2 regions of the Halomonas sp. NPDC076908 genome follow, and region 2 is predicted to be linked to the other one. Evidence: predicted binding sites of a transcription regulator. Region 2 holds the regulator's gene; the other holds the start of a gene.
What was found. Region 2 encodes PhoB, which activates phosphate uptake and scavenging genes when phosphate is short. Its sites were predicted from a motif close to TGTCATANNNNTGTCANA; they were not measured.

Region 1: a site for PhoB is predicted at 1,565-1,582, ahead of phnD (phosphate/phosphite/phosphonate ABC transporter substrate-binding protein). Genes of this name have one in related genera too.

Annotation. Positions count from the first base shown of each region.
Region 1 covers NZ_JBNNIW010000043.1:10,477-16,178, reverse strand. The annotation lists gene phnC (phosphonate ABC transporter ATP-binding protein) at 1-446, opposite strand, end outside; gene phnD (phosphate/phosphite/phosphonate ABC transporter substrate-binding protein) at 522-1,493, opposite strand; gene ACQKE4_RS18025 (alkaline phosphatase D family protein) at 1,661-3,589, opposite strand; gene ACQKE4_RS18020 (ATP-binding protein) at 3,605-4,984, opposite strand; gene ACQKE4_RS18015 (response regulator transcription factor) at 4,981-5,655, opposite strand; gene ACQKE4_RS18010 (PepSY domain-containing protein) at 5,700-5,702, opposite strand, start outside.
Region 2 covers NZ_JBNNIW010000008.1:111,441-117,142, forward strand. The annotation lists gene ACQKE4_RS06785 (LysR family transcriptional regulator) at 1-609, opposite strand, end outside; gene ACQKE4_RS06790 (hypothetical protein) at 681-1,037, opposite strand; gene ACQKE4_RS06795 (HU family DNA-binding protein) at 1,037-1,309, opposite strand; gene ACQKE4_RS06800 (NAD(P)/FAD-dependent oxidoreductase) at 1,438-2,628, opposite strand; gene ACQKE4_RS06805 (chorismate--pyruvate lyase family protein) at 2,783-3,346, shown strand; gene ubiA (4-hydroxybenzoate octaprenyltransferase) at 3,382-4,272, shown strand; gene phoB (phosphate regulon transcriptional regulator PhoB) at 4,412-5,101, shown strand; gene phoR (phosphate regulon sensor histidine kinase PhoR) at 5,104-5,702, shown strand, end outside.

The sequences.
Region 1 (5,702 bases), on a different contig from region 2:
CCACCCGACAGCGCATCGGCTCGCTTGTCAATCGCGTGGGGAAGGCCCACTCGCTCTAACAACCGGAAGGCTTCGGTCACCGCTTCTTGAGGGTAGCGACGTAAAAAGCTGCGCCAAAACCCTACGTAACCGAGCTGTCCGGATAAGACGTTCTCCATCACGGTTAAACGGTCTACCAGCGCATACTCTTGAAAAATCATCCCCATAGAGCGACGCGCATGACGCAATTTTTGGCCTGTGAGCTTGGTGAGTTCAGTCTCTTCCAAACGAATACTGCCTTGCGTCGGCTCAACTAGCCGGTTCACACAGCGGATTAGTGTGCTTTTTCCTGCGCCAGACGGCCCAATTAGCGCCATCACCTGCCCTTTAGGCAGAGATAACTCAATATCACTTAGCGCGCGGTCCCCAGTGGGGTAGCGCTTGCCTACGCCGCTTAGTGTCAACATATTCCCACCTCGTATGTATAGCTTAACGGCCAGAAGGGAAACCCTTCTGGCCGAGCAAAACTTGCTAGCTAGCGATTAATCGCAGTCGTAGGTAACGCCGGTGGCATCGGCGATGGTACGAATGACCGACCAGTTTTCTTCATAGGAAATGGGAATAAACTGGGATTCACCGGAGTTTGCGAACTCAGCTTCCAGAGCGGTACCTTCCCAGTCGTAGCTGAAGAAGGCGTCTTGAATGCTCTGTGCAAGCTCAGGGGTCAGGTTATGTGCTAAGCCGTAAGCAGTAGTGGGAAAGGTTTCTGACGTGTAAAGAATCTCGTAATCACCTTCATTGACGACACCGCGGGCAATCATCCGAGTACCTACGGAGTTAGCAATCGCCGCTGCTTCGTAGTCTTTATTGACCACTCCAAGAATGGAGTTGTCGTGAGAACCGGAGAACGCGGTCTCATAATCTTCATCGGCTTCTAGCCCATACTCAGACATCAGCAGCGCTGAGGGCGCACGGAAGCCAGAGTTTGAGGTTTCAGCCGTAAAGGCCAGTTGGCGACCTTCTAGGTCTTCAACTGACTCAATACCGCTACCGGGATAAGTGATGATCTCCATTTCGTAGCCAAAGCTACCGTCTTCAGAAGCCATCATCGTAAAAGGACGGAAACCACCGCAGTTCACCGCAATCGGCGTACTACCAGTATTAAAACCAGCAACATGCAAGCGGCCCGCACGCAGTGCTTCTAACTGGGCGGCGTTAGACTGAACGGGGAAGAACTGAACCCGCTTACCGGTAGCTTCTTCCAAATGACTCAGGAAATCGGACCATACATCGGCGTAAACAGCGGGGTCTTCTACCGGGGTATAAGCAAACACCAGCGTATCCGGGTCTACCCACTGGGATTCATCCGTGGGCGCGTCCGCCACCATATCGCCATCGTTATCTACATAGCGCGAAGAAAGATCAGCAGAGGCATTAACCGACGCCAGGGCAAAGGCACCCGCAACGGCAGCACTGATCAAGGTACGAGTAAGAGATAAAGAGGAGGGTTGCATATATCACCTAAAGGCGTTGTTAGAAGATAGCGCTATCCTGACGGCTTCAGATGACAACGGCGGGGCACTTATATGACTACTTGGTGACGTTTTTACGAACGTAAGGTGACGCCCCTATTTCACACAGACCGACACGTTACTTGCCGCGATGCTCAGCACATAGCCTGTTATCCGCTGTTTTGGTTAAAACTCTCTGGCGGCGGAAATACCACTTCGCTGCCGTCCACATCAAGTTGGCGAATATCGACTGGGCGGCCTTTTTCATTCAGCGTCACCAAGCCTATCCCGCTGGCATTCCATAGTCGCTCACCCGCACTAGCGCGATCAGGGTCGCGGGGGTGAACGCTTAGCTTACGGCGTTTGGTAAACCAGTTGAGTGGCGACCATGGGGCGTAGAGCCAGCGGTTTAGCCGATCAAACGTATTGAGTAGCTGCTTGGGAAAGGTGTTTTTGATTCCGCTTGAGGTGATCTGCCACAGATGAGGCGCGCCCTTTTGGCGACGCACCAGAATGTCATAGACAAACGAATAGTGTACGTCCCCCGACAAAATCACATAGTTGCCCGGCGTTTTGGAGTGTTGCCAAATCTGCAGCAGCGTATTGGCCGCGCCACGGTGGGCCATCCAGTTTTCGGCATCGACCACCAGCGGCTTACCCGCAAGCGTAAACAGCTTTTGAATACCTTCAATTAATTTGACGCCAAACATCGGCGCGGGGGAAATAATCACGGCACTTTTAGCCCCCAATAATGCCTGCTGCATTTCCATTAACGCTTCCCAGTCCATCAAGCCTGAGGGGCGCGTTGGGCTACGTTCGCTGCGCCAACGGCGGGTCCGGGTATCCAGCACAATCAGCGTCGGCGTGCCGGGCACCTGAAACTCCCAGCCCTGAAAGCGCAGCAGCCGCTCGATAAAACCATCTTGCTCCGGGCATACCAGCGGCGGGCACCCATCGCGTAGTAGCGTTGAGGCGTGATGCACTAATGAATTCAGTTTATCCGGTTCGTTGCCCCAGGCTTGGCAGAGCAGATACGCGATCAAGGCGTTGCCAATAATGCGCTTAGAGAACGGGTGGCCATAGGCACAGCGCTCCCACTCAGCCGTCAGGTTCCAGTCATCAGTAACGTCGTGGTCATCAAAGATCATTAGGCTGGGCAAGTGCGCCATTAACCGCGCGCACTGGGGTAATCCATCAACAAATGAATCGATCACCGCCTGCTCTTGACGATAAAGCTCAGCCTCTTTTTCATCGAGCGCCGGTGGTGTTGGCGCAATGACCTGCCACGCCACGGGCGACCACACCAAACAGTACATCGCCAGCATTTCGGCCAGCGTCATCAAATGGTTGTGAGCATTCACCGAGGTAAATACTGGCTTTTTGACCCCGCCGAAAAAGCGCTCGCGCAGCGCCACGTTACTGGTCACATCGGGCAGCAATTCTGCACGGCGGTAGTAGCTCTCGGGCGTGCGGTAGAGTGCCTGACTATCGTCTACCGTCGCCCCTTCCAAGTGCTCATCCACCAGCCCTAACTTTTCAATCAACGCGTGCACTGCGCGCAGCATTGGCCCGGCCACATCGTCGGCGTAAACCTGGTCGCCAGTCATCAGCAGCCACGCGGGCCACTCGGTGGGCGCTGACTGCTGCTCGGCAAGCCAGCTATCGGCGCGCACCAGCCCATCAGCGCTTTCATGATGCGGTTTACGGCAAGAGCCATGCATCAGGCGGTGATGGCGCGATGCAATCACAAAAGCGGGGTAAGCGGCACCGTCATAGCAGAGCCACGGCGCCCACTCGGGCAACGAACGCCAAGCGCCGCAAAGGGTTTCTACCTGAAGATCGTACTCAATGCGCTCATCGCAAGGCAGCGGCGATTCAAGCTCAATATCAAGCAGGTACATAAAGGCGCGCTGACCAATAGCAATGCACTGCTGATGGTGCGCCAAACCTATTGATTGGGTGTCACGCTGCCCAGGCTGCAGTACCAACGTCATATTCAGTGGCCGAGTCGCGACGACCCAGAGCACCAGCCGGGTGGTGCTGATGCGCCTTAACAGAGGGCCAACTAAAATATCGGGTAGCGTATCCGTGTGATTCATCCAGTCCGTTATCCGTTATGCATGTGCCACAATGGGCAATTCCACCACCACTTCTAACCCGCCTGCGTTTCCGCGAGTAAGGTGCATATGGCCGTTATAGAGAGAGACCAGATCGGTGACGATCGCCAGTCCCAAACCGCTGCCAGAGCGCTGCTCATCTAAACGTTTACCGCGCTGGACTGCCTGTTGGCACTCTATTTCTGACATCCCAGGCCCGTCATCGCTGACGGTTAAGACCAATTGCTGCTCTTTAACCTGCACGTTCAGATTCACATCGCCGTGCGCCCAGCGCAGCGCATTATCCATTAAGTTGCCAACTAACTCCTGGATATCTTGACCATCCATATGCACTTTTACTTCACGCTGCCAAGTTTGATGCAGTGCAATACCTCGCCGCTGGGCTAACCGGGCCAGACCACTCAGCAGTGGCGCTAAAGTGGTATGTAAATCAATCGGCGCAAAGCGAACCCCTTCCCCTGCGGCAGAGGCACGCGCCAAATGGTGGCGTACGGCGCTATCTACGCGGGCTAACTCGACTTCCCAAGTAGCACGGCTAGCTTCGGGCAGTTGGCGCAACTGCAGGCGCATGACACTCAAAGGTGTTTTCAGAGCATGAGCAAGGTTACCGGCGGTATGCCGACCACGCTCAATCAAGCGTTGATCGCGGGCAAGCACTGCATTCATCGAGGTCGCCAGCGTGGCTAGCTCGTCGGGCAGATGGATATCCAATTGCTCAGCGTGCCCCTGCTCCACATCGTGCAGGTTGGCGCGCATACGCCGTAGTGGCGCCAACCCCCAGCGAACTTGCAGGGCTAATACACTGAGTAGCAATATGCCCAGTCCCACCAAACCACCCCACAATAGATGCTGGAAGTCGCGGATATCACTGGCTAACACATCATCCCGCGCGGCCACGCTGATATGCAGCGGCGCTTCTAAGGGTGCGAGATAAATGTCGCGCTCCACCACCCGCAAAGACTGCCCACGCGGCCCGGCTAACGAGCGTGCGCTAAGGTTTTCATTTTCGATCACCGGCAGGCGTTGATCCCACAGTGAGCGTGAGACCAAGGTGTGCTGATCAGCATCGGTAATTTGCCAGTACCAACCGGAATAGACATGGTCAAAACGCGGATCCCCTAGTGCACGATCATGGACGAGCTGCTGACCAATGGTGTCATAGGTCACCCCCGCAATGATGACGTTAAGGGTGGCTTCAAGGCGCTGATCAAAGGCTTGCGTGGCAGCGGTACGGTAGTGATGGGCAAGCAGTGCGCCAGCAATTGGCAGGGCGAGGCCCACCATCAATAGCACGGCTAGCAACAGCCGTACGCTGATGGAACGCCTTCCCCAACGGCCTACCCACTGGTGACGCCACGCTTGTTTGGCTTGGCTCATTCGATGGCGGGCTCTTCTGCTAACAACCGATAGCCCTGGCCTCGCTGGGTAACAATTCGCCAACTGCCCAGCTTGCGGCGCAGACGGCTGACCTGAACATCAATCACATTAGAGTCTGGCTCATGGTCGCGGTCATAAACATGCTCTGAAAGCTCAGTACGGCTCACCACTCGGGGCGCGGCATGCATTAAGTAGCCGAGCAGACGCGTTTCCTGAGCGGTTAAGCCCACCGGACGCCCCGCTAACGTAACGTGTTGAGTGTGCGTATCCAGGCTCAGCTCACCGACTTTAAGCACCGGGTGCGCGTGACCGTGGCTGCGCCGCACCAGGGCGCGTAGCCGAAACAGCACTTCCGCCGATTCAAAAGGCTTGGTGACATAATCATCTGCGCCGGCGGTAAATCCTGCCGCTTTATCGGTCCAGCGTTCGCGAGCAGTAAGAATCAAGACCGGCAGATCAATACCATCTTCCCGCCACGCAGCAAGCCAGCGGGTGCCGTCGCCGTCGGGCAGTCCCACATCTAAAATCAGCGTGTCGTAGGCTTCAGTGCGCACTAAAAAATCGGCGTCCTGACCTGTAGCGGCATGCTCTACCAGCCAATCCCCGTCTCGCAATGCTTGACTCAGCTCGCGAGCGAGCGCCTGGTCGTCCTCTACCAGCAAACACTTCATTGGCTAGCTGCCCTTATGTTTGTGTCGCCACTTGGATAGCAACATTA
Region 2 (5,702 bases):
AACCCCGTGGCTGGGGTCCCACATTGCCATTGGCTGGTCGCTAAGCTGGGTAAGCGTGAGCGGTGAGGTTTGGTTGGCTAAGGAGTGTTCAGGGGACAAGATCGCCATGAGTGGCTGAGGGCTAGAGGCCCAGAAACGCAGTTGCGGGTGGGTTCGCTCGTGAAACATTAAGCCGATATGGCTATGGTTTTCGACCACCGCCTCAATAATGCCGGAAGTACCTGCAATATGAATATCAAGTTGGATGCCCGCGTAAAGCTGGGTAAATTCATGCAGCGGGGAAGCCACTAAGTCACTGACAAAGCCTTCACCGACGGTGAGCGATATTTTGCCGGTTTCCATACGCTGGTAGGCTTCAAGTGAGGTGATAAAGCCTTCATCAAGCGCACCGCGGCGTTCACAGTACTCAAGCAGCATTTCTCCTACCGGGGTAGGAGAAATGCCGTCGCGCTGACGCTCCATGAGCGTGGCCCCCAAAGCTTCTTCCAGCAATGCAATTTGCCGACTAACCGCCGAGGGGGCAATGTCTAAGCGCGCCGCTGCGCGACGCACGGAGCCTGACTCCAGGGTAACGCGGAAGTACACTAAGCGCTGATGAGGTATGTCCATCGAAAGCTGTTATACCTCTGCTTTGGTGTAGAAAAAATTCATGTTAACTACACCGCTATCCTGTGCCAATCCTACAAATACTTAAGTAGTTTCTGCAGCTTGTTCATATCGGCTGAGTCGCCCACTAAGCGCACGCTGCCGTCCATCATGCCGTCAAGAAAGGCCTGTTGAGTTGGCTTTTTGAGCACTTTCAGGGCGGTATCCTGATCCCGGAAACGCAGCTCAAGGTCCAAGTCAACGGGCAGCCCTTTACCGGTACTGATGCTTTTCGGCGACATGCGATAGTGGCGGGCAATGCTAAGGTCTTCTGTAGCAATGCCCCAATCCAAGCCGCGCATACGTTCTAGCTGTTCACGAAAGCGCGGCTTGCGGCGCAGGGCACGTTTGAGCATTAAGCCCAGTAGCCACAGCGTCAGCTTGAGTTTCATTAGGAAACGGCGTCTTTAAGCGCTTTGCCAGGCTTAAAGGCGACATTTTTGCTGGCTGGAATTTGCAGCGGTGCACCGGTTTGCGGATTTTTGCCTGTACGAGCTGCGCGTGAACGTACAGTGAAAGTGCCAAAGCCGATGAGAGCAACATCTTCGCCTTTGGCGACGCTGTTGGTGATTTCATCCAGAATAACGTTTAGCACTTGGCCTGCTTTATCTTTAGACAGGTCGGCACTTTCAGCGATGGCAGCAGCGAGTTCAGGTTTGCGCATAAGGAATCTCCTTTTAATTAAACAATCGAACGTTGGATAAATAATCGAACGTACAGCAAATGCATGTTGTTGGGTGCGTCACCATGATTAGGTTAGCTTATCTATCCTAGTCGTGAACGCGACGAAAATCAGCCTAGCAGCGCAGGCGCTGCTCTGGAAAGCTCCACTTTCCTTCTCACACAGCCCCCTGTCAACGCAAAACCAATCAAACGTCCGTCTTTATTTTCCGCCAAGGCGCTGAGATCGCCGCCTTCGCCTTCAATTCGCCAGTGTTCAGGCGTGGTTTGTGGAGGATAGGCAACCACGGGCAGCAGCGGTGTTTTTACAATGATGGGCCAAGCACCGAAGCTCGCGGGGGTCGGGGTACCTGCAAGGGTTGCCGCCAGTGCTTTAGCGCTTGCTTGCAGCGGTTGTACATACATTGCATTAATACCCTCCACACAGGCGGCATCGCCTAATGCGTAAATATCGGGGTGCGATGTACGCAAGTAGCGGTCAACCTGAATGCCGCTAGGCGATACCGTTAACCCTGCGGCTTCGGCCAGTGCTATGCGCGGCGTAAGACCTGTTGCCATGAGTACGCAGTCAGCGCTGAGTGGTTCATCATTATTTAAATGCAAGACGATATCTTTACCGTGACCTGACGCTATCGATTCAATTTTGCGGCCGAGGTGAAGATCAATGCCTGCCATGCTAAAGGCATCGCCCAAGGCAGTGCCTAGTGGTGCGGGCAATAAACGAGGCAATAGACTTCCCTCAGGGGCAATGACGCTGACGTGATGGCCTCCGGCATGCAGGTCGTTAGCAAATTCACAGCCGACTAGTCCTGCACCAATAATCGCGACCCGGGCAGTATGGTGGCCTAGGGCGGTATGAAAGCGGCGGTAATCATCTAAATTATTGATGGTAAAACAGCGCGATGCCACGCTGGCAGCGATCTTAAAAGGCACCAGAGGCGCAGCGCCGGTGGCTAATACTAAAGCGTCGTAACCGAACGCTTTGCCATCTTCCAAAAGGATTAATTTGTTATCCACATCCAGAGCGCTTACTTGGGTGTGGGTAACTATCTGGGCATTCAGCTCGTCACCAAGTTGCGCGGCGCTTCGTTGGGCTAGTTGGTCAGGCGTTAAACCTTTGGCAAAGCCAGTGGAGAGCAGTGGCTTACTATAGTCATCGCCGCTGTCAGCGCTAATCAGCGCTATTGAACGTTGGTCGCCCAGGCGGCGCAAGGCGCGGGCAAGGCCAATACCAGCCATGCCAGTCCCAATAATCACCAGCGCAGCATGTGACGAAGAGAGCTGTGTATGTGATGCGGACATGCGAACACCAAGAAAGTCGCTAAAGAAAGAGTCGCTAAACAGGGGCGTTAAAACAGGTTCGTTATAACAGAGCCGTTAAAAAAACCGCTGAGATAAAAGCCATTCAGAGCGCCATGTTACACTAGCAGCCCCGATTATTGGCTTGGAGAACTCGGTGACGCCTCCTGCTTCCCGGCAAGTACAGATATTCCCACGCTGGCGCCCTGTCTCGGCGGCGCGTCCGGCGATGAGTGCCCCCTGGTGGCAGTGGGTAGCCTCCACGGACTCGCTAACTGCTCGGTTAACCGCAGCAGGCGAGGGTAAGTCTTTCCGTGTGCGTCTATTACGCCAAGGGGTGGGCTGGCCGTTGCCAGATGAGGCTCAAGCATTGGGCATTAGGCCCAAATGTTACGCATGGCTGCGTGAAGTGGCACTCAGTTTAGATGATACCCCCTGGGTGGTGGCGCGCTCAGTTGCTCCGCTGACACAATTAAAAGGGCAGCGTTTGGAGCGTCTGGGTGAGCGGTCGCTAGGGAGTTGGTTATTTCAACAGCCAGATCTAGTACGTGGTCCCTTAGAAGTGACAAGGCATTCGGCTAACTTCGCGAGTCTGCATGATCTTAACAGCGAAGGACCCTGGGGAAGGCGCTCAGTGTTCCAGCATGGCGGACTATCGCTGTTAGTGCAGGAGCATTTTTTGCGGGCGATGGTGGATGAACTTGATTTGCCTTCGCGCTAGGCTAACGTCTGCATCTTATTTTTCGTGAGGTAAGCATGGATCGTTCACTGTTGCGGCCGAAAGGATTCGCTCGCGTGGCAGATTTTTTCCAACTGATGCGTTTGGATCGGCCAATTGGCACTTGGCTATTAATGTGGCCGACGCTTTGGGCGCTGTGGATTGCCGCTGAAGGCGTACCAGGCCGAAACGTGCTGCTTATTTTTGTGGCAGGTGTTTACGTCATGCGCGCGGCTGGATGCGTGGTCAATGATTATGCCGACCGTCATTTTGACGGCCATGTAAAACGCACTAAACACCGTCCGCTAGCCACTGGCCGTATTAGCGAAACCGAGGCGCAGCTGCTGTTTATCGCGTTAGTGGCAGCGGCGTTTATTTTAGTGCTACTGACCAATTGGTTTACGGTGGCACTGTCGTTAGGCGGTGTGGCGCTGGCAATCATTTATCCGTTTATGAAGCGCTACACCCATTTCCCACAAGTAGTATTGGGGGCTGCGTTCTCGTGGGCAATTCCCATGGCCTTTGGTGCCGTGTTGGGCTATGTCCCGCTGGAAGCATGGCTGCTGTTCTGTGCCAACGTACTATGGACGGTGGCATACGATACTCAGTACGCCATGGTAGATCGTGATGATGATCTGAAAATTGGCATTAAATCAACGGCTGTTCTGTTTGGTAGTGCCGATCGCCTAATGATTTTTTTGCTACAAATAGCCACCTTAACGCTACTCGCCTGGGTCGGCTGGCGGATGGAATTAGGTGGCTTTTTCTGGCTTGGGCTGGCTGCGATGGCAGTGACGTTTGTGTATCAACAGCGGTTGATTCGCCATCGTGAGCGTGACGCTTGTTTCCAAGCGTTTCTCAATAATCACTGGTCGGGCCTGCTGATATTTGCCGGTATCGCGCTAAGTTGGTGGCCTGCTGCTGGCTGATAGCGGCTATTGTCATGTAATTGTCATCAATCCATGGTGTTATCGTCACTGACATGTCATTGAACTAGTTTCTTTGAGCAATTTTCTTTGAGCTGTTTTTCATTGAGCTGTTTTTCATTGAACACCGTGAGGCATTGGTATGACCGCCAAGACCGTTCTGATTGTCGATGACGAGGCGTCCATTCGCGAGATGATCGCAGTAGCGCTGGAAATGGCTGACTATCGCGTGCTTGAAGCGGATAACGCCCAGGATGCCCATGCCATATTGGTCGATCATCAGCCTGATTTAGTACTGCTCGACTGGATGATGCCTGGTACCAGCGGCATTGAGTTAGCCAGACGCTTAAAGCGTGATGAAGCCACCGCTGAGATACCTATTATTATGCTCACCGCCAAAGGTGAGGAGGATAATAAGATTCAAGGGCTTGAAGCAGGTGCTGATGACTACATCACGAAACCTTTTTCACCCCGTGAGCTGGTGGCACGTCTTAAAGCAGTGTTGCGCCGAGCTACTCCTCGTGGCGTTGAAGATCCGATCGAGATTAACGGCCTGCTGTTGGATCCGGTAAGCCATCGTGTGAGTGCCCACGGCAAAGCGTTGGAAATGGGGCCAACTGAATATCGGCTGCTGCAATTTTTCATGACCCATCAAGAGCGCGCTTACACACGCAGCCAACTGCTCGATCAAGTATGGGGTGGCAATGTGTACGTTGAAGAGCGCACGGTTGATGTACATATTCGCCGCTTGCGTAAAGCGCTGGGCGACGTGCATCAAAACCTGATTCAAACGGTTCGGGGCACCGGATACCGTTTCTCTTCACGGGTATAAATGTGCGCTTATGGAGCCGTGAGCTGTGGCGACTAGCGTGGCTGGCTACGCTAGGCACTTGCTTAGGTTGGCTGCTAGGCTCCGCTGGCGTCGGGCTATCTGCGGGGCTAGCGGTGTGCCTGTTTTATCATCTGCGTCAGCTGCGTGCCTTGTACCTTTGGTTAACCCTTCATCCCCAAGATGAGCCTCCTGCTGCCCGCGGTATGTGGGGCGAACTATTTGATCGTTTATACCGCTATCAAAAAAGTCAGCGCATCACTCAAAGTCGCCTGCGCGCTACCTTAGCGCGCATTCAAGAGTCGTCGGAAGCGATGCGCGATAGCGTCGTTATGCTTGACCGTCATGGTGACCTTGAGTGGTGGAACAGTGCCGCGACCGAGATGCTTGGGCTGCAAACTGCCCATGACCGTGGCCAGCACATTACCAACCTGCTGCGCGACCCAGGTTTTATTGGTTATTTTAATGGCCGCAACTACAGTGAGCCGTTAACGCTAACGTCGCCGATTGATGAGCGGCGTATTCTGCAGTATCAAATTACCCTTTACGGTGACGACGAACGCTTAGTCATGGCGCGGGATATTACCCGTCTGCATCGCCTAGA